2 regions of the Cupriavidus sp. 10L43_2 genome follow, and region 2 is predicted to be linked to the other one. Evidence: predicted binding sites of a transcription regulator. Region 2 holds the regulator's gene; the other holds the start of a gene.

Region 1 (7,161 bases), on a different contig from region 2:
TGGAAGGCGATGCCCTCGATCACGCTGATGATCTCGGCCACGCGTGCGGAGGATTTCGAGATGCCATCCATGGTGTCGACCACGCTGCGCACCACCCGGCCGCCTTCCGTGGCCACATCCGAGGCGTTGACCGCCAGCTGGTTGGCCTGGCGGGCGTTCTCGGCGTTCTGGCGCACCGTGGAGGTCAATTCCTCCATCGACGCGGCGGTCTCCTCGAGCGAGGCCGCCTGCTGCTCGGTCCGCTGGGAGAGATCGGTATTGCCACTGGAAATCTCGCGCGCTGCCGTGTCGATCGAGCCGGCGGCCTGCTGGATGCCGCGTACCAGCACGCCAAGCTGGCCGAAGGCGCGTTCCATCGCGCCAAGCATGCGGCCCATCTCATCCTGGGTGCGCACGGCGATGGCGTGGCCCAGGCGGCCCTGGGCGAGCGCCTCGGCGGCGTCCAGCGCCTGGCCGGCCGGGCGCGTCACCGAGCGGGTGATGGCCAGGCCCAGCAGCGCGGCGATCGCGGCGGCGGCGGCCGCCAGGCCGATCAGCAGGTTGCGGGCAAAGACATAGTGGTCGGAAGCCTCGGCCACGGCGTCGATGGCCATCTTCCGGCCAGACGCGGCGGCTTCGTCGAGTTTGTCGAAATAGGCGCCCTGCGCCGCCGGCAGCGTCACGATCAGGCCGGCGCGGGCGCTATTGAAGTCGCCACCGCGCAGTTGTTGCATGACGAGGTCGAGCTGGCCGTTGTAGGTGGTCCGGGTCTGGTTGAGCTGCTCGAACATGGCCTTGGACTCGGCCCGGCCACTGGCCTCGATGATCTTGGCCAGGGTTTCCAGGCTGGCGCGCATCTCGTCGCGCAGCTTGTTCACCTTGTCGATGTTCTGGGCGGCCAGCGCCGGATCCTCGGTCAGCGTGGCGTCGCGCACCAGCACACCGATCTGCAGCGCCCCTTCCTTCACGTGGTTCAGGTCGATGACGCGCAGCAGGCGCTGCTCCACCGCCTGGTGCATCGCATCGTTCATCCCGCGCAGCGCCGTCACGCCCACGGCCGCTACGGCCGCCAGCAGCAACGCCACCGCACAGAATGCCAGGGACAGTCGTGCCCCGATACCCATGTTTCGCAAGCCCATCTCAGCGTACCTTTCTCTCTTTTTCGATGTTGGATGTACGTCTAGCGTCCACCGGAATCCGGGTGTCGCCATCAGCGCTATCGGGCAGGCCGGTGCGCTTCTTGAGCGGAAAATCGAAATAGGGGGAAAAGTGCCGGCAGTTCGTCAAATTGCCGCGTCAACGACTGGCGTCTAATCTGTTCCGGGCACTCCGGCCCGGCCGATCACGGCCACTGCGGCAACAGACCGCGACGAAACGACGAGGGCAAAAAAAAGAAGCCCACGCGCGGGGTGCTCGTAGGCTTTCAGGACTGCTGTGAAAGACCGGGGGTAAACCGGTCCGAACCCCGGAATATAAACCTGCTTACATGAGGTGTAAATGAGGCTTCTATCAGGGAATGCCCTGATGGCGGCTGTAACGAATTGAGCACTTTCGCGTTCCATGTCATGCCATGCCGCACATTCGGGCATATCGGCAGTTATCGGCAGCGTCCCAGAAAGCTTTAGTGCGAGCGGATTGCGACCCAAACGTTGCTTTTCTGTCAGGCGCCGACCACGAAGGTGCTACTTCAATCACACCGACTGCATCAATAAAATAAATAGAGCTTTACCTCTAGGCATTGTTCGCGGGCCAACTTTGTCAACACTTGTAAAACTTTGTTACCCTCCCGGCTGAAGTATTCCCCTTCTCTCCTCGCAAGGCCGGCCGAATTGCTCGGCCGGATGGCGCCATTCAACCGTTCGGTGTGCGCGCCCGTTAACGTGATGAAGGTGAGCCCCTGCCCCGGCTCCGAGAGCGAATGTTTCATATCTCGCCGGGATCAGGGCGCGCCATCCGTCACTTTTAGTGCGACCTCGATCCATGCGCCTGGTCCTCGGACCGTTGACCGCCGCCAGAACCCTCGCGGGCTCTTCCGGAGAAGTTGTGAAGCAGGAAAAAAAGGTTCCCCGTCCCAGCCGAAAGTTGCAGCATCTGCACTTTGCGGCCCACAGCGCCAGCCGCAATACCGTCATCGTGCACCTCTCGAATGGCACGCGGCTGACCGGGATCGTGCTGGCCTCGGACAATTACATGATTCTGCTGGGCAAAACGGGCGAGGATCCCATGCCCACGGTGGTCTACAAGCGCGCCATTACCGTGGTGACGCCGGCGCACGCGCCGGAAGCCGACGCAGCGGTGCTGGACGCCGAGGCGTCGCCGGATTTTGTGCGTCTATATATACCGCGCACCCGCAAGCGCCGCTGACGCCGCCAGGCCGGCCTGCGCCGGCGGCGCCCCGCCCATTCCCCGGGCCGGCCGCCATCCGCAATAACGCCGGGGGTTCCGGGCAGCGCCCGCAAACTCTCGCAAAGATCACTCTAAAGTCTCCTACCGCCCTGTCGATAACCCTTGCAACGGAGGCACTCTACGCCCTGCAACGCAGGCAGCCAACGTTACGGCACCCGCCGGAATGCCTAAAACATTGCATATAGGAGTCGTACCATGGCGCAAGTCATCAACACCAACATTCTGTCGCTGCAAACGCAGAGCAACCTGAACACGTCGCAATCGTCGCTGAACACCGCGATCCAGCGCCTGTCGTCGGGCCTGCGCATCAACAGCGCCAAGGACGATGCTGCTGGTCAAGCCATCGCCAACCGCTTCACCGCCAACATCAAGGGCCTGACGCAAGCTTCGCGTAACGCCAACGACGGTATCTCGATCGCGCAAACGACCGAAGGCGCCCTGAGCGAAGTCAACAACAACCTGCAACGTATCCGTGAACTGTCGGTGGAAGCCGCCAACGGTACGAACTCGGGTTCGGACCTGAAGTCGATCCAGGACGAAATCAAGCAACGTCTGTCGGAAATCGACCGCGTGTCGGCTCAGACCCAGTTCAACGGTGTCAAGGTTCTGGCCAAGGACCAGAACATGTCGATCCAGGTTGGCGCCAACGACAGCGAAACCATCTCGATCGCCCTGAAGGAAATCACCTCGAAGACCCTGGGCGTCGCTGGTTTCAGCGTTGCCGGCCCGCAAGGTGCCACGGCTTCGATCGGTTCCGCCGCCGCTCAAACGGCTCTGGGTTCCGCTACCCCGGTGACGGCTGCTTCGGCAACCGGCATCGCCGCCGCTGACATCCAGCGCGCTCTGGGCCTGAACACCTCGGCAGCCATCAACTCGCAATCCGTCGTGACGGATTCGAAGGGCAACTGGTTCGTGCAAGTGAGCATGACCGGCCTGACCGCCGCCGACGACGCCGCTCTGTCCTCGAAGGGCCTGGCTGGCAACGGTACGGCTACCTCGACGACGATGTACATCGCCGTCAAGCCGAGCGACGCTTCGGTGTCGGGTTCCACCGCCGGCTTCACGATCAAGGGCGCTTCGCTGCAAGCTTCGGACTTCCAACAAGCTGCCACGGTTGACCCGCTGAAGACGCTGGACTCCGCACTGGCTTCGGTTGACAGCCTGCGTTCGAGCCTGGGTGCTGTGCAAAACCGCTTCGAGTCGACGATCAACAACCTGAGCACGACGGTGAACAACCTGTCGGCTTCGCGTTCGCGCATCGAAGACGCTGACTACGCAACGGAAGTGTCGAACATGACCCGCGCGCAGATCCTGCAACAAGCTGGTACCTCGGTGCTGTCGCAAGCGAACCAGACCACGCAAAACGTGCTGTCGCTGCTGCGTTAATCGCCGCGCCGCAAGAAGGCCGGGCCGCAAGGCCCGGCTTTTTTGCCGGAATGTTTTGCAGGCAGCCCACTGCCTGCAAAGCGTTTCAACCGAGCAGAACCCCTCGCCTCACCGGACGGAGCAAACCATGGCAACTCCCAATCCCGTTTCCACTCCGGCGGCCCGCATTCCCGCCGACACCGTGGCCATCGCGCCGGCTTCCGCCGCCCCGACCGCCACGGTAAAAGCCGTTCGCCCGTCGCATGAAGCCGACCGCGCGGACACCCGGCCCGCCGCCGATGCGCCTGAAAACACCGCCACCGCGGTGCAGGAGCTGGTGGACGTGCTGAAGACCACCTCCATTGGCCTGCGCTTCGCCATCGACGACCAGACGCACCGCGTCATCACCACGGTTTTCGACAAGGAGACGGGCGAGATCATCCGGCAAATGCCGAATGAAGACGTTGTGCGCCTGGCGCGCGCGATCGACAAGCTCCAGGGCCTGTTCGTGAGCCACGCCGTCTGACCTCTGCAATCACCCAGTTGAAGACAAATAACAATAGGTAGAACAGTCATGGCAATCTCTTCCATCGGTATCGGTTCCAACCTCGAGCTGCAAACGCTGCTCGACAAGCTCCAGGCAGCGGAAGAACTTCCGCTCACGCAGATCAACAACCAGGCCAAGAGCTACCAGGCCAAGCTGTCCGGCTACGGCACCATCAAGAGCGTGCTGGATGCCTATTCGGCCGCCGCCAAGACGCTGAACACCGCCGCCACGTGGAGCGCCGTCAAGGCCGCCGTGGGCTCGGATAGCGTGCTCAGCGCCGCCACCGACGCTACCGCCGTGGCAGGCAGCTACAACATCAACGTGTCCTCGCTGGCCGCCGCGCAATCGCTGGTCTCGAAGTCGGTGGCCGACAAGACCGCTGCCATCGGCGGCGGCACCATCACGGTGGACTTCGGCGCCGACCTCGCCACGGGCGGCACGCCCACCAGCACCAAGACGGTGACGATCGGCTCCGATACCTCGCTGGAAGGCATCCGCGACTCGATCAACAAGGCCAATATCGGCGTCACCGCCAGTATCATCAACGACGGCAGCGGCACGCCCTACCATATTGTGCTGACGTCCAACAAGACCGGCACCCAGTCCGGCATGCGTATCAGCGCCAGCGACAGCGCCGTGAGCGACATCGTGGCCTATGACCCGGCCGTGGCCACGCAGCCGAACGGCATGTCCGAGAAGGTGGCCGCTGCCAACGCCACGCTGAAGATCAACGGTATCGACGTCACCAGCCAGAGCAACACCGTGCAGGGCGCGGCCCAGGGCGTGACCCTGACGCTGAAGTCCACCGGCACCACGACCATGAACGTGACGCGCGACGATGCGTCGATCAAGGCCAGCGTGCAAGGCTTTGTCACCGCGTACAACAACATCCTGTCGGCCGTCGGCTCGCTGACCACGTTCGACACCGATGCCGGCACGGCTGGCGCACTGAACGGCGACGGCACGCTGCGCAATATCGCCACGCGCCTGCGCTCGATGCTGACCACCCCGATGTCCGACGGCAACGGCGGCTCGGTCACGCTGTCCGATCTCGGCATCGAGTTCAACGTGACCACCGGCAACGCTGGCAAGCTGGAAATCGACGACGACAAGCTGAACAAGGCGCTCTCGGACAACTTCCAGGACCTGACCAAGTTCTTCTCGGGTGTGGATGGTTCGGCCGGTATGGGCAAGACCATCACCGACTATGTCGACTCGCTGAACGGCACCTCCGGCGCACTGACGGCAGCCACCGACGGCATCACCGCCACGCTGAAGGATCTGGAAGACAAGTACACGGCGACGCAGGACCGCGTCACGTCGACGATGGACCGTTACCGCGCGCAGTTCACGCAGCTGGACCTGCTGGTGTCGAAGCTGAACCAGACCAGCAGCTACCTGACGCAGCAGTTCGCGGCCATGAACGGCACCAGCAGCAAGTAAGTCACCGGAGTTCACCATGTTCGCGCGCCAAGCCATCAATGCCTATGCCCAGGTCGGTGTACAGACCGGGGTCATGAGCGCCAGCCCGCACAAGCTGATCGCGATGCTGTACGACGGCGCCCGCTCGGCCATCGCCCGTGCCAGGTTCCACCTGGACAATGGCGAGCTGGAGGCGCGCGGCAATGCCATCTCCAAGGCTATCAACATCATCGACAACGGGCTGCGCGCGGTGCTGGACCACGAGGCGGGCGGGGAAATCTCCGCCAACCTCGAATCGCTGTACGAATACATGACCCGTCGCCTGATGCTGGCCAACCTGCGCGGCGACGCTACCCTGCTGTCGGAAGTGGATGCCCTGCTCGAGAATCTTGCCTCGGCCTGGACCGCCATCGACCCGGCAGCGCCCACTGACGCCGAGCCCGCTGCACCGACCGCCATCACGCAGCCGGCCCTGCAGGAATCCTGAGATGTTCGATATGTCCCCCATCGTCAGAAGCTACGAAGAGCTGCTGGTGCTCTCGGAGCAGATGCTCGAAGCCGCGCGCGCGTCCAACTGGGATGCGCTCAACGATCTCCAGCAGGTCTACATGGCCGAAGTGGATCGCCTGCGCCTGCTCGACCACACCAAGCCGTTCTCCGACAACGAACGCCTGCGCCGCTTCCAGTTGCTGGAGCGCATCCTGGCCTACGACGCCCGGATCCGCGACCTGACCATGCCGCGCCTGGCCCAGTTGGGCGAACTGCTGAACAGCTCGCGCCGCAAGCTCGAGTTGTCCGCCGCCTACGGCGCCGCCGCCTGAATCCACTGCCCTTCCGTGCTTGCGGAAGGGATCGACCGACGCGTATCACGTCCATCGCCATCCGCTGACACGCGCCCATGACTGGCATCCAAATCCCGGCGGCCCTGGTGCCCCACGCTGCACCGGACACGCAACTCTCGCGCCCGGCGCTGGCCATCGACAAGCTCGCGGCGCTGATGCCGGTGCACGACGTCTCGCAGGGCGACGTGCAGTCGTCCACGGGCGAGACCGTCCAGGCCCGGCCGCCCAGCGCGGTCGGCCCCGGCGCCATGGACGCGCGCGGCAACGCGCTGACCACCTCCACGCGCGAGACCCTGAGCTTCGCGGCGCGCGCCATCCTCGACCTGTTCGAATCGGGCGATGCGCAGCCGCTGCAGACGCGCGCCCCGCTGCTGGCCACCGCGCCCGGCGCGGGCAACGCGTCGGCGGCCACGCTGTCCGCCGCGCTCGCCACGCTGGTCGACCAGAGCGGCCTGTTCTACGAATCGCATGTGGCGCAATGGGTAGTGGGCCAGCGCCCGCTGTCGGCCCTGCTGCAGGAGCCGCAGGCCGGCCTGCGCCAGCCCGCCCCGCCGGCCCAGACGGCCCCGCCCGCCGCGACGCCACCGCAGCAGCCCGCGC
Region 2 (14,735 bases):
ACGTTCGTGATGCTGATGACGGGCGTGATCGGCCTGTGGGTCATGGGCGGCACGCTGGGCCGCCGGCTGGACGCCGTGATGCACAAGAGCCTGGCTTTCGAGCCGGCCACCGCGTTCGACACCAACCGCATGCTGTCGCAGTTCGGCATCGCCATCTGGGACAGCCTGCTGGCCTTCCTGCCGCTGCTGCTGATGTTCGGCGTGGCCGCGCTGATGGCCCCGCTGGCGCTGGGCGGCTGGCTGTTCGCGAGCAAGTCGTTCATGCCGGATTTCTCGCGCCTCTCCCCGCTGCAGGGGCTGGGCCGGATGTTCTCCTCGCATTCGCTGGTGGAACTCGGCAAGGCCATCGCCAAGTCGCTGCTGGTGGGCGGCGTGGGCGCCTGGATGGTCTGGCGCAAGCTGCCGGAGGCCGTGGCGCTGATGAACGCGCCCGTGCAGGAGGCGCTGCTGCACCTGATGGAGCTAGTGCTCTACGTGTGCGGCGTGGTGTCCGGCTCGCTGCTGCTGGTGGTGGCGCTGGACGTGCCCTGGCAGCTCTGGACGTTCTACAAGAAGCTCCGCATGACCAAGGAAGAGGTCAAGCAGGAGATGAAGGAAACCGATGGCGATCCGCACATCAAGGCCCGCATCCGGCAGCAGCAGCGGGCCATGGCGCGTCGCCGCATGATGACCGAGGTGCCCAAGGCCGATGTGGTGGTGACCAACCCCACGCACTTCGCCGTGGCGCTGCGCTATGAGGAAGGCGGCATGGGCGCGCCGCGCGTCGTCGCCAAGGGAACCGAGGAAGTGGCCGCTCGCATCCGCGAACTGGCCGCCGAACATCGCGTGCCGATCCTGTCCGCGCCGCCGCTGGCGCGGGCGCTGCACCGGCACGTGGAGCTGGGGCATGAAATCCCGGCGGGCCTGTATACCGCCGTGGCCGAGATCCTGGCCTGGGTCTATCAACTGAAACACTGGCACTACTCCAACGGTCCGCAGCCTTCGGGACCGACGGAGCTGGTGGTGCCGGACGAACTTGCCGTACCGGAAGCCCGCGCATGAACGCACTGACGAATTTCTTCAATATCCCGGGCCTGCGCTCGGGCGCCCAGCTGAAGGCGCTGGCAGGACCGCTGCTGATCGTCATGATCCTCGGCATGATGATCCTGCCGCTGCCTGCGTTCGTGCTGGACCTGCTGTTCACGTTCAACATCGCGCTGTCCATCATGGTGCTGCTGGTGGGCATGTACACCCGCACGGCGCTGGACTTCGCGGCGTTCCCGGCCGTGCTGCTGTTCTCCACGCTGCTGCGCCTGTCGCTGAACGTGGCCTCCACGCGCGTGGTGCTGCTGGAGGGCCATACCGGCCCGGACGCCGCCGGCAAGGTGATCGAGGCCTTCGGCCACTTCCTGGTGGGCGGCAACTTCGCGGTGGGTATCGTGGTGTTCGCCATCCTGGTGGTGATCAACTTCATGGTGATCACCAAGGGTGCGGGCCGTATCGCTGAAGTGGGCGCGCGCTTCATGCTCGATGCCATGCCCGGCAAGCAGATGGCCATCGACGCGGACCTGAACGCCGGCCTGATCAACGAGGAAGGCGCCCGCAAGCGCCGTACCGAAGTGGCGCAGGAGTCCGACTTCTACGGCGCCATGGACGGTGCCTCGAAGTTCGTGCGCGGCGACGCCATCGCCGGGCTGATCATCATGTTCATCAATATCGCGGCCGGCATGGTCGTGGGCATGGTGCAGCATGACCTGGACTTCGGCACCGCGGTGCACAACTACACGCTGCTGACCATCGGCGATGGCCTGGTCGCGCAGATTCCGGCACTGGTGATCTCCACCGCCGCCGGTGTGATCGTCTCGCGCGTGTCGAACGAGCAGGACGTCGGCCAGCAGCTTACCGGCCAGCTCTTCTCGAACCCGCGCGTCATGTTCCTGACCGCCGGCATCATCGGCGCGATGGGCATCATCCCGGGCATGCCGCACTTCGCCTTCCTGCTGCTGGCCGGCGCGATGGCCTGGTTCGGCCGCTACATGCTGCGCCGCGACGCCGTGCAGGCCGAGACCAAGGTCCGCGAAGAGCGCAAGCCGGCCGTGGCCGCAGAAGCCGCCGAAGCCACGTGGGAAGACGTGACGATGGTCGACCCGCTGGGCATGGAAGTGGGCTACCGCCTGATCACGCTGGTGGACCGCGGCCAGAACGGCGAACTGCTGGGCCGTATCAAGAGCATCCGCAAGAAGATTGCGCAGGACATCGGCTTCCTGGTGCCGGTGGTGCATATCCGCGACAACCTCGAACTCAAGCCCAACGCCTACCGCATCACGCTCAAGGGCGTGGAGATTGGCAGCGGCGAGGCCACGCCGGGCCAGTGGATGGCCATCAACCCCGGCCAGGTCAGCGGCACGCTGCCGGGCCCGGTCACGCGCGACCCCGCTTTCGGCCTGCCGGCGGTGTGGATCGACGCCAGCCTCAAGGAGCAGGCGCAGGCCTACGGCTACACCGTGGTCGATGCCAGCACCGTGGTGGCCACCCACCTGAACCACCTGATCCAGATGCACGCCTCCGAGCTGCTGGGGCGCCAGGAAGTGCAGTCGCTGCTGGACCGCATCGCCAAGGAATCGCCGAAGCTGACCGAAGACCTCGTGCCGAAGACGATCTCGCTGACCGGCCTGCAGAAGGTGCTGCAGAACCTGCTGGACGAAGGTGTGCCGATCCGCGACATGCGCACGATCCTCGACGTGGTGGCCGAGCACGCCACCAAGGTCAGCGAGCCTACCGAACTCACGGCGCTGGTGCGCGTGGCGCTGGGCCGGGCCATCACGCAGCAGCTGTTCCCGAACAATGCCGACCTGCAGGTCATCAGCCTCGACGCCGGCCTGGAACGCGTGCTGACGCAGGCGCTGGCCAACGGCGGCGGCATCGAGCCGGGCCTGGCCGATGCGCTGCTCCAGCAGGCGCAGGGCGCGGTCGGCCGCCAGGAGCAGATGGGTCTCGACCCCGTGCTGCTGGTGCCGTCCCCGCTGCGGCCGCTGATGGCGCGCTTCCTGCGCCGTACGCTGCCCCAACTGAAGGTGCTGTCGCATGCCGAAGTCCCGGACAACCGCAACATCCGCATTACCGCAATGATCGGCGGCGCGGCGTAAGGAACGAACATGAGCGTGGCGAAGTTTGTGGCGGCCAATGGCCGCGAAGCGATGCGCAAGGTGCGCGAGGCCATGGGCCCCGACGCCGTGGTGCTGTCCAACCGGGCCATCGAGGGCGGCGTGGAAATTGTGGCGATGCGCGATGCGGACCTGGGCGCCGTCAGCGCCACGGCGCAGCCGTACGCGCCATCCGCGTCATCGGCGTCATCGGCATCGATGCTGTCGATGAGCCCGATGGCGCCGCTGTCTTCGATGCCCCCGTCGTCCTCGATGTCTCAGTTCGCACCGGCCCCGATCGCACAGATGCCGTCGATGATGACCGCCGACGCGTCCGACCCGGCCGCGCTGGGGGACCTGCGCGGCGAGCTGGCCTCGATGCGCAGCATGCTGGAGCGCCAGTTCGCCGGCCTGGCCAACACGCCCGCCGGCGTGGCCGCTGGCGACCCGCTACGCGAGTCGCTGTTCGAATGGCTCGTCAACGCCGGCTTCTCGGGCCAGCTTTCGCGCACGTTGCTCGCCCACCTGCCAGTCGGCACGGACCGTCCGGCCGCGATGGCCTGGATCCGCCAGGAACTGGCCCGCAAGGTGCCGGTGCTGGCCGATGAGGACACGCTGTTCGCGCAGGGCGGCGTGCTCGCGCTGATCGGCCCGACCGGCGTCGGCAAGACCACCACCACCGCCAAGCTGGCCGCGCGCTTCGTGCTGCGCCACGGCCCGGGCAAGCTCGCGCTGCTGACCACCGACCGCTTCCGGATCGGCGCGCACGAACAACTGCGTATCTATGGCGACATCCTCGGCGTGCCCGTGCATGCCGTGAAGGACGCCGCCGACCTGCGCTTCGCGCTGTCGGCCATGAAGGACAAGCACCTCGTCATCATCGACACGGTGGGCATGAGCCAGCGCGACCGCAGCCTGTCCGACCAGATCTCGATGCTGGCCGGCGTGCAGGCCCCGATGCAGCGTGTGCTGCTGCTCAACGGCGCCGCGCACGGCGACACGCTCAATGAAGTCGTGCACGCCTACCGCAACGACACCGCTGGCGACGCCGCCGGTATCGACGGCTGCATCATCAGCAAGCTGGACGAAGCCACCCACCTGGGCTCGGTGCTCGACGTGGTGATCCGCCACCGCCTGCCCGTGTTCTACGCCTCCACCGGCCAGCGCGTGCCGGAGCACCTCGAACTGGCTCAAGCCGATGCCCTGGTCGAACGTGCCTTCCTGACGCCGCGCCGTGGCTCGCTGTTCGCCGATGCCGATGTGGCGCGCCGCCAGGCCAGCGCCGCCGAGCCAGCCCAGACCGAGCGTGCCGGCGCCGACGATGTGCTGCGCTCGCTAACCGACAGCGCCAACGCCGTGGGCGTGTGCGTGGAGGAACTCAACGGCGCGCAGTACGGCTTCGACGTGGCCCGCTCGCTGTGGCAGCAACGCGGCGCCGGTGCGCCGGCGCTGCGCCAGATGGCCCAGCAGGTGCGCCTGTCGATGTGCCGCGACGCCAGCCGCGCGTGCGACCGCTACGTGCTCGCTGTGACCGGCACCGCCTCGCAGACCGTGCCGGGTCGCCGCGCCCCGCAACTGCTGCAACAGACGCTGTGGCTGGCCGACCGTGACGGCACGCCGCTGGCCACCACGGTGGTGCCCGCCGGCCGCACGCGCCAGTCGATGGCCGAAGCCGAGGCGGAAGCCGAAGCCGCCACCGTGCGCGCCACGCTGGCCGCCGCCCGCACCGTGGTCAACCTCAATGCCTCGCTGCCGTCCGCCGCCACGCTGGCGCGCTGGCAGCAACTGGGCGAACGCTGGGTGGCCGGCACGCGCAAGACCACGCGCGTGATTGCCGACGGCGCCGCCAACAAGCTCGACACCATTGCCGATACGCTGACCTTCCTCGCCATCGGCGACACCACCTGCCGCGACCGCGACGCCGTGCACTGGCTCGGCCACTGCATGGTGCGCGTGCCCGAAGGCCAGGTGCGCGCCGCCGCCCGTGGCCGTGGCCAGGGCGCCGGCGCCGAGGCCGGCACCGAGGCTTGCCTCGTGGTGTCCCGGCTGGTCGATCGAGAAACCGGCGACATGCTGTCCGTGGACTACGTGCTGTGCGACCCGGCGCTGGCCGACGTGGCCGCCCAGGTGGCCCGCTGGGCCCAGTGGACGCACCACGCGGAAGAGCAGTTCCGCACGCTGCGCCATGCGATGGAGCACTTCGCGCAGGGCAGCGAGGGCAACGGTGCGGGCGACGACGACACGCTCGGCACGCTGGTCTCGGTGCAGCTCGGCCTGACCGCGCTGCGCCTGCAACACAACCCGACGCCGACGGCGCCCGCGTTCCTGTCGCGCCTGGCTGGCCGCGCCACCGCCCGCGTCAATGCGCCGGTGTCCGGCGCCGTGCTCAACGAAGGCATGGGCCGCCTGCTGGCGCTGCTGGACGTGCTCGAGAACTACCCGGGCCGCAACGTGGCTTCGGCCCCGGCCCCGGCATTCGACGACACGCCCGACTCGGCGCGCCAGGCGATGGACGCCCTTGGTGCCAGTGCCGCCCGTCAACTGGCCCCCGCAGGAGAGTAAGCCTTGAACCTGATGGGCTCCGACCAGGCGGAAAGCCTGCGCCGCATGCTGGCACCGCGCGTCACCCGGCGTATCGCCGTGGTGGGCTGCGAGGCCGGCGCCGGTGCCACCACCGTGGCGCTCGGGCTGGCCAACGCGCTCGCCATGCAGGGCGAACGTGTGCTGCTGGCCGATGAAGACCGCGCCGCCGCGCGCGCCACCCGGCTTGCCGGCGCGGCGCCGAAGGCCACGCTGGCCGATGTGCTGGGCGGACGGATGCCGTTCGACGCGGCGGCGGGCACCCGTGCCGCCAGCGGCGTGGCCGTGCTGCCGGCCGGCAACGTGCCCGCCGGCGCGCAGATCGACGACCGCGCCTTGCCGGGCATCCGTACGGTGCTGGTCGATGCGCAGTCGAGCGAGTCCGGCGCGCTGTCGCCCATGGCCGGCGCGGCGCACAACTTCGTGATCGTGATGCGGCCCGAGGCCACGTCGATCACCGCTGCCTACGCCTGCATCAAGCGGCTGCACCATGAATTTGCATGCCGTCACTTCCAGCTGATCGTCAATATGGCGGACAAGGAAGCGACGGTGATGGCCCTCTCGCGCAACCTGGCCCGCACGGCGAGCCAGTACCTGGGCGTGGAGGCAAGCCTGGCGGGCTACCTGCCGCTGGATCCGCTGGTGGCGCGTGCGCTGCAGCTGGGCCGCTGCGTCGTGGAGGCCTATCCGGCCGCCGCGGCCACCGGCGCGCTGCGCCACGTGGCCAGCGGCATCGGGGCATGGCCGCTGCGCCAGGAAGCAGTCTCTCCGGGGATGGCCGCGGCCGTTCCCGCCTGATACCAGAACAAGAAGTCGCAACAACCGGACCGACACTCAGCCAGCCAGTCCGCCCCGCAAGGAATGTGGGGCGCTGGCACCGAACCAAGTTATTACCGAGAATTCCACCATGTATACGATTCAGGGAAAGCTCGAACAGGCAGACGTGGTCAAGTCACATGCGCCGCTGGTGCGACGGATCGCGTTGCAACTGGCGGCCAAGCTGCCTGCCAGTGTCCAGATCGACGACCTGATCCAGGCCGGCATGATCGGCCTGCTCGACGCTGCCAAGCGCTATGAAGACAACCACGGCGCCCGCTTCGAGACCTACGCGAGCCAGCGCATCCGAGGCGCGATGCTCGACGAGGTGCGCGCCAACGACTGGCAGTCGCGCAGCCTGCGCCAGTTCACGCGCAAGATCGAGCGCACCCAGCGCAGCCTCGAACAGAAGCTCGGCCGCACGCCGATCGACTCCGAGGTGGCCAAGGAACTCGATATGGCGCTCGACGAATACCAGGAGCTGCTCAACGAGGTCTACGGCTGCCAGCTGCTGCACTACGAGGACTTCGAGCGCTCCGGCGAGGAAGACTTCCTGGACCGCCATCTCGGCGTGACCGACGACGGCAACCCGCTGACGGTGCTGATGGAGTCCGGCATGCGCGAGGCGCTGATCCGCGCCATCGACAAGCTGCCCGAGCGGGAAAAGCTGGTGCTGTCGCTGTGCTACGACCAGGAACTGAACCTGCGCGAGATTGGCGCGGTGCTGGAAGTGACCGAGTCACGCGTGTGCCAGATCCGCAGCCAGGCGATTACCCGCCTGCGCAACCAGCTGCGGGGTTTGCTGTAATGCGTGGCTGGCTGTCGATGACGGTGGCCGCGCTCTGCGGCTTCCTGCCGGCGATCCTGTCGGCGCAGGGCTTGACGAAGGCAACGCTCGAAATCGGCCCGTCGCGCCATGCCTGGACTGGCTCGGCGGTGGGCCCGATGATTGCGAACCGGGGCCAGCGCGCGCTGTCCGCGCCGATCGTGCCGGGCGGGGTGCTGCCGCAGTCGGCTGGCGTCATCACCGCGGTGCGCTGGCGTTACAGCTTCACGCGCGTGCCGCCGCCGGACCTGCAGGCCTACCTCTGCAATGCCGACCGCTGCGTGATGCTGCCGGGTGCCGAGGGCAAGACCAACGCCTTCGTTGGCGACGATGCCAGCAAGGGCTTCGTATTCGCCTTCCGCGTGCCGGGCAACGGCGGCCTGGCGCCGTCGCTGCAAGGGCGCAGCAACGAAGTGACGGTCAGCTTCCGCTAACCGTCCCGGGCTTTACATCTGCCGCCTCACGCCACGCGTGTGTGCGTGACGGCCACCACCTTCGCCCATCGCGCGATTTCCGCCTGCAGGAACTGCGCGAACTGGGCGGCGCTATTCCCCACCGGTACCAGACCTTCCCCCTGCAAGCGCTTGCGCATGGCCGGCGCTGCCACGGCCGCACGGGCTGCCGTCTCCAGTTCCCGCACCATGTCTGGCGGCATGCCGGCCGGGCCGAGCAGGCCGTACCACGAGCTGTAGTCGAAGCCCGGCACGAGATCGGCAATCGGGGCGAGGTTCGGGAACGCCGCCAGCCGCTGCGGGCTGCTCACGCCGAGCCCCTTGAGCTTGCCGGCCACAAGCAGCGGCTGCACCGTGGCCACGTTGCCGAGCAGCAGGTCGGCCTGGCTGCCCACCACATCGGCCACGGCCGGGCCGGCGCCCTTGTACGGCACGCTGACGATGTCGATGCCGGCCTCGTGCTTGAGCATCTCTCCCGCCAGATGGTTGGCGCTGCCCACGCCGGCCACGGCGATGCTCAGCTTGCCCGGCTTCGACTTCGCCAGCGCCACCAGTTCGCGCAGGTTGCTGACGCCCAGGTCCGGGCGCGACACCAGGATCAGCGGCGAACTGGCGATCAGCGAGATCGGCGTGAAGTCCTTGATGGCGTCGAATGGCTTTTTCTCGAACAGCGCCGGATTGATCGCGTGGCTGGTGTAGCTCAGCAGCAGCGTGCCGCCATCGGGGTCCGCCTTGGCCACGGCGATGGCGGCGATATTGCCGGCCGCGCCGCCCCGGTTTTCGACGATGAAGGGATGCTTGAGCCGCTGCTCCAGCTCGGCCGACAGCGAGCGCGCGACGATGTCGGTGCCGCCGCCCGGCGTGGCGCCGACGAGGACTTTCGTGACGGCCGGCGCCGCGCGCGCCAGACCCGGGGGCAGGATCAGCGCCGCCGACAGCAGCGCGAGGAAATCGCGTCGTTCCATGGTTGTCTCCGTATTTATCTTTGTATTTTTTGTGGGGCGATGCTGGCGCCTAGGCCGTGGCGGGCTGGGCGGCTGGCGCCCACGGCATCAGCGGCATGCCCAGTGCGGCGGCCTGGCGGCGCTCGTAGGCGTCGAACTCGGCACTGCGCGCGCTGCCGCGCAGGCCACCCCGCACCGCACCCGCGCGGACGTCGGTGAAGTAGTCGGCCCACTCGTCCGGTAGCGGCTGGGCGCCCGGCACGGCCAGCCAGAGCCGCAGCAGGTGGCGCTTGCGGTCGAACTCCTCGTAGTCCTCGAAATTCGTGCGCGAATGCACGGTGACATAGTTGTTCAGCAGTTGCAGGTCGCCCTGTTCGAGCTGCATCGAGAAGCACAGGCTCGGGTCGGTCAGTAGCGCGTCCAGTTCGTCGAGGGCCGCTTCCTGGGCCGCCGTCAGGCGCGGCACATCGTCGAAGTCGCGCTGGGCGGCCACCACGTTCTTGCGGTTGGTGCGCATGGCGAAGGCCCAAGGATGGTTGCCGAGGATGGTGCAGGCGTAGTGCGGCGGCTGGGCGGGGTCCTGCGCGCCCTGGTAGCTGTAGTGGAACGGGGCGTGGAGCACGGCTTCGAGGTCCGGGCGGCGGCGCAGCATGGCGTCGCGCAGGGCGATCGAGCTGACTACCTTGCTTGCGCCGCCGCTGCGGGCCGCGCGGCGGCACAGCAGGCCGACCACGTCGCAGGAATCGGTGTGGAAGTCGAGGCCGGCGTTGGTGTTGTAGCCGCGGCCGTTCTTGCCCTTGTACGCGGCGCCCACGTCGCGCACATCGTTCATGAAGTCGCTGGCGCGGTTCTGCGTGCGCGCCACGCCCATGTGCAGGCCCATGCCCCAGTAGGCGAGGCGGGTCTCGTCCTCGGTCCAGCGGTGCACGGGAAAGCCCTTCAGCAGGCACATGCCCCAGCGGCCCTGCGTGGTGTCGATGGCGCGGGCCAGCGCGTCGCGGGCGGCGGCGTCGAGCGGGAAGTCATCGGCGGTCATCTCCAGCAGCGGCTTGTCCAGCGCGATGGCGTGGGTGAGGGCGGTGTCGAAGCTGGCCACTTCGGCGGCGGAGAGGCGCTGGATCCAGGAGGTGTCGCGGTCGGCATCGGCGGCCAGCCACGCGGTGGGACGATAGGCGGTCATGGGGCGGTGTCTCGGAGTCTTATGGAAGGGACGTCTGGGTGCGGGCGCTGGGGGGCGCCTTGCATGACGTCGTGCAGCCAGTCTAAGCTTCAGAACAGCTAAGAAAAAGTGACGTTCCTTGACGTCGCTGATAAGGAAAACTGATGAAGCTGGAGACCTTCGCCACCCTCGCTGCCGTGATCGAGGAGGGCTCGTTCGCGGCGGCTGCCGCCACGATGCACCTCACGCCGAGCGCGGTCAGCATGCAGATGAAGCAGCTGGAGCAGTATGTCGGCCAGCCGCTGTTCGATCGATCCGGCCTGCAGGTACGGCCCACCGCCGTGGCCCGCGAGGTGGCCGCCGCCATGGAGGGCGGGCTGCGCTACCTCCATGCGCTGCGGCGCCGGGTGTCCGTGGCCGTGGAGGGTTCGGTGCGGCTCGGGGTGATCGAATCGATCCAGCCGGTGCTGCTGCCGGGCACGCTGCGCTACCTGCGCGATCACTACCCGAAGCTGCGCGTGCGGCCGGTGCGCGGCCGCAGCGCCGGGCTGCTGGATCTGGTCAAGGCGGGGCAACTCGATGCGGCGGTGGTGGCCCGGCCCGAAACCGGCCGCCTGGCGAGCCTGCGCTGGCATCCGGTCGGCACGCGGGAGATGGTGCTGATCGCCCCGCCGGACGCCGGGGAGGCCAGCGCGGCCGAGCTGCTTGCCCGCTACGACTGGATCCGCTACGACCGCGCCACCGTCACCGGCGCCATGGCGGCGCGGTACGTGCACGGGGTGATGCCGGAGAAACGCAGTGCGATGGAGTTCGACAGCGTCATCGCCATCGTCGCCATGGTCAGCGCGGGGCTGGGCGTTTCCGTGGTGCAGTTGATGGACCCGACGGTCTGCGACCGCTACCCGGTGCGGCGCGTGCGGCTGGGGGCCGACGCGCCGACGCTGCAGATCTCGCTCGTGTCGCGCAAGGCGGACGAGGACAGCCGGGTGCTGCAGGCGCTCACGGAGGCCGTGGAGCGCACCTTGCTGCCGGGCGTCCGCTAGGCGTCCACGATGACCTCGAAGCCGCCGAAGATCATGCGCTGGCCGTCGAACGGCATCGGGTCCATGCCTTCCTTGAGCCGCTCGTCGGCCATCGCGGCGGCCATGCCCTTGTCGCGCGCCTCGCGCGACGGCCACAGGATCCACGAGAACACCACCGCCTCGTCGTCCTTGCGCTGAACGGCCATGGTGAACGAGGTGACCTTGCCTTCCGGCACGTCGTCGCCCCAGCACTCCACCACCTTCAGCGCGCCGTGCTCCTTGAACACGGTGGACGCCTTCTGCGCCACCTGCCGGTAGGTTTCCCGATTGGCCGTCTTCACGGCCAGCACGAATCCGTCGATGTATGCCATGGCACTCGCTCCGCTGGGTCTTGGGCTTATCACCATAGACCATGGCCGTGACGTATGACGAATAGTGCCTATTTAGGGGGCGATGCAGCGCCGCCGCAATTGGCGAGGAGCGCCAGCAAGGCCTCCAGCCCCACCGGCTTCACGAGGTGGGCGTCGAAACCATGCGCGCGGGTGCGGTCGCGGTCGGCGGCCTGGCCCCAGCCGGTCAGCGCGACCAGCATCACCGGGCGGTCGCGCCAGGTCTGGCGGATGCGCGTGGCCACCTCGTAGCCATCCATCGACGGCATGCCGAGGTCCAGCAGCACCACGTCCGGCCACCATTGGGCGAGGGCCTCCAGCGCGCTCGCGCCATCGTAGGCCACCGTGGCGGTCGCGCCGTACATGTCCAGCAGCATCGCCACGCTGTCGGCGGCATCGCGGTTGTCGTCCACCACCAGCACGCGCACCGGGTTGGGCAGCGAGCCGGGCCGGCTTTTCGCGTCGTCAGCCGCGGCGGGGCCATCGCTGGCCGGCAGCGAGACGGTGAAGGTACTGCCGAGCCCCAGCCCGGGGCTGGCGGCCTGGACGTCGCCGCCATGCATCTGCGCCAGCTTGCGCGTCGTGGCGAGCCCGATGCCGAGCCCGCCCTGCGAGCGCGGCGCGTTCTTGTCGAACTGGCCGAACAGCGCGAACAGCCGCCCCAGATGCCCGGGCGGGATGCCGATGCCGGTGTCGGCCACGGCGGCGTGGATGCCGGCGGCGTCGCGCCACGCGTGCACGTCGATGCGTCCACCCGGGTCGGTGTAGCGCACCGCGTTCGCCAGCAGGTTGCCGAGGATCTGCGCCAGCCGCACCGCGTCGCCGAGCACCGGCAGCGGGGTGTCGGCCGGCTGGAGCGTCAGCACGTGGCCCGCCTGGATGGCGGCGGGGCGGGCGGCCTCCACGGCATTGCGCAGCACGTCGGCGAGGTCGAGCGGCTCAACCTTCAGCTCGATCACGCCCCGCGTGATGCGGGAGACTTCCATCAGCTCGTCGATCAGCCGCATCATGTGCTCCACCTGCCGATCGAGCATGGCCTGGAGGCGCGGCGCGTCCATCCGGGTGGCAGCGGCGGCCTGGAGCTGGAGCGCATTGTGGATGGTGGCCAGCGGGTTGCGTAGCTCGTGGGCCAGCGTGGCGAGGAATTCGTCCTTGCGGGCGTCGGCCTCGCGCAGGATGGCTTCGGCCTGCTTGCGCACCGTGATGTCGAGCGCCGTACCCAGCACATTGGCTTGATGCCGCCGGCGACCCTCGCCCTCGAACTCGACCTGTCCATTGGCCGCGTGCCAGTGCTCGCTGCCATCGGGCCAGAGGATGCGGTAGTCCACCTCGAAGCCGCCGCCACCACTCTCGTCGGCCGTGGCGATGGCGGTTTCCACGGCCTGCAGCAGCCGGGGCCGGTCATCGGGGTGCACGCGCTGGAGGGTCTCGGCCAGCGGCATGACTTCGGCCTCGCCGCCGCCGCGCAGCTCGCGCATGCGCGCATCCATATAGACCAGCCCGGTTTCCGTGTCCTGCCGGAAGGTGCCGAGCCGGGCGATGGCCACGGCCAGTTGTGCCTGGGTTTCGGTCTTGCGCAGCGCCGCCTCGGCCTCGCGCCGGGCGGTGATGTCGCGGAACAGGACGCCGACCAGCGGGCGCACCCCATCGCCCACGCGGAAGGCGTAGACCTCGAACCAGCGGTCCAGCGCGCGCGCCTGCTCGACGAAGCGACGCGGATGGCCGCGCAGCGCCACCTCGCCATAGATCTCGAACCAGTGGGCCTCGTGCCCGGGTGCGAGGTCGCGCATATTGCGGCCCTGCGCCTGATGCAGCCCGGTCTGGGCCTCGAACACGTGGTTGACGGTGACGAAGCGGTAGTCGATCGCCCGGTCGCCGTCGAAGATCACCTCGATGACGCAGAACGCCTGGTCGATCGCGTCCGCCAGCGCGTGGAAGGCGGCGCTGTCTAGGCCGGCGGCGGCGAGGGCATGCGGGGATTCCTGCACGATGTGGCTTGCCTGGTGGTCAATGCAAAAACGGCCGGCACCACGCATTGCGCGGGTCCGGCCGTTCCGGCGATTCCGCCCCGGGTGCCGGGGCGGAGGGAGCAGTCATCAGCCCTTCACGGCCTCCAGGGCCGCGTTGAGCGTCTTGCTCGGGCGCATCACCGCGTCCAGCTTGTCGAAGTCAGGCTTGTAGTAGCCGCCGATGTCGGCTGCCTTGCCCTGCACGTCCGACAGCTCGCCGACAATGGTCTTCTCGTTGTCGGTCAGCGTCTTGGCCAGCGGTGCGAAGGTCTTGGCCAGTTCGGCGTCGTCCTTCTGCGCGGCCAGTTCCTGGGCCCAGTACATGGCCAGGTAGAACTGGCTGCCGCGGTTGTCGAGCTGGCCGGTCTTCGGCGACGGGCTCTTGTTGTTGTCGAGCAGCTTGCCCGTGGCGGCGTCCAGCGTCTTGGCCAGCACCTTGGCGCGGGCGTTGCCGGACTTGATGCCCAGCTCTTCCAGCGACACGGCCAGGGCCAGGAACTCGCCCAGCGAATCCCAGCGCAGGTGGTTCTCTTCCACCAGCTGGGCCACGTGCTTCGGAGCCGAACCGCCGGCGCCGGTCTCGTACAGGCCGCCACCGGCCATCAGCGGCACGATCGACAGCATCTTGGCGCTGGTGCCCAGTTCCATGATCGGGAACAGGTCGGTCAGATAGTCGCGCAGGATGTTGCCGGTCACCGAGATGGTGTCCAGGCCGCGGATCACGCGTTCCAGCGTGTAGCGCATGGCGCGCACCTGCGACATGATCTGGATGTCCAGGCCGTTGGTGTCGTAGTCCTTCAGGTAGGTTTCCACCTTCTTGATCAGCTCGGCCTCGTGCGGACGGTACGGGTCCAGCCAGAACACGGCCGGCGTGCCCGAGTTGCGGGCGCGGGTCACGGCCAGCTTCACCCAGTCGCGGATCGGGGCGTCCTTGACCTGGCACATGCGCCAGATGTCGCCCTGCTCGACCTTCTGCGTCAGCGCCGTCAGCACTTCATTGGTGGCGTTGTCGACGATGCGGGCCTCGCCGTCTTCGGCAATCTCGAACGTCTTGTCGTGCGAGCCGTACTCTTCGGCCTTCTGCGCCATCAGGCCGACGTTCGGCACCGTGCCCATCGTCACCGGGTCAAAGGCACCGTTGGTCTTGCAGAAGTTGATGATTTCCTGGTAGATCCGGGCGAAGGTCGATTCCGGGATCAGGCACTTGGTGTCCTTGGTGCGCCCGTCGGCGCCCCACATCTTGCCGCCGATACGGATCATGGCCGGCATCGAGGCATCGACGATCACGTCGTTCGGTGCGTGCAGGTTCGAGATGCCCTTGGCCGAATCCACCATCGCCAGTTCCGGGCGATGTTCGTGGCAGGCGTGCATGTCGCGGATGACTTCCTCGCGCTTCGACTCCGGCAGGGCCTCGAT

What was found. The regulator FliA, encoded in region 2, starts transcription of late flagellar genes. The targets are predictions, from matches to a motif close to CTAAAGTTTNNNNNNNNNNNGCCGNTA.
Positions count from the first base shown of each region.
Region 1: AC1DEL_RS27310 (FliC/FljB family flagellin) is a predicted target of FliA. The motif match lies at 2,457-2,483, and genes of this name have one in related genera.

Region 1 covers NZ_JBFTJE010000032.1:2-7,162, reverse strand. The annotation lists partial or broken gene AC1DEL_RS27325 (methyl-accepting chemotaxis protein) at 1-1,103, opposite strand, end outside; gene AC1DEL_RS27320 (hypothetical protein) at 1,685-1,906, opposite strand; gene AC1DEL_RS27315 (RNA chaperone Hfq) at 2,023-2,343, shown strand; gene AC1DEL_RS27310 (FliC/FljB family flagellin) at 2,581-3,771, shown strand; gene AC1DEL_RS27305 (flagellar protein FlaG) at 3,899-4,276, shown strand; gene fliD (flagellar filament capping protein FliD) at 4,325-5,740, shown strand; gene fliS (flagellar export chaperone FliS) at 5,757-6,206, shown strand; gene AC1DEL_RS27290 (flagellar protein FliT) at 6,208-6,540, shown strand; partial or broken gene AC1DEL_RS27285 (flagellar hook-length control protein FliK) at 6,618-7,161, shown strand, end outside.
Region 2 covers NZ_JBFTJE010000008.1:162,711-177,445, reverse strand. The annotation lists gene flhB (flagellar biosynthesis protein FlhB) at 1-1,041, shown strand, start outside; gene flhA (flagellar biosynthesis protein FlhA) at 1,038-3,125, shown strand; gene flhF (flagellar biosynthesis GTPase FlhF) at 3,135-5,684, shown strand; gene AC1DEL_RS14185 (MinD/ParA family ATP-binding protein) at 5,697-6,500, shown strand; gene AC1DEL_RS14180 (RNA polymerase sigma factor FliA) at 6,610-7,326, shown strand; gene AC1DEL_RS14175 (flagellar protein FlhE) at 7,326-7,778, shown strand; gene AC1DEL_RS14170 (tripartite tricarboxylate transporter substrate-binding protein) at 7,805-8,761, opposite strand; gene AC1DEL_RS14165 (TauD/TfdA family dioxygenase) at 8,811-9,920, opposite strand; gene AC1DEL_RS14160 (LysR family transcriptional regulator) at 10,064-10,942, shown strand; gene AC1DEL_RS14155 (DUF1428 domain-containing protein) at 10,939-11,292, opposite strand; gene AC1DEL_RS14150 (hybrid sensor histidine kinase/response regulator) at 11,361-13,298, opposite strand; gene AC1DEL_RS14145 (NADP-dependent isocitrate dehydrogenase) at 13,407-14,735, opposite strand, start outside.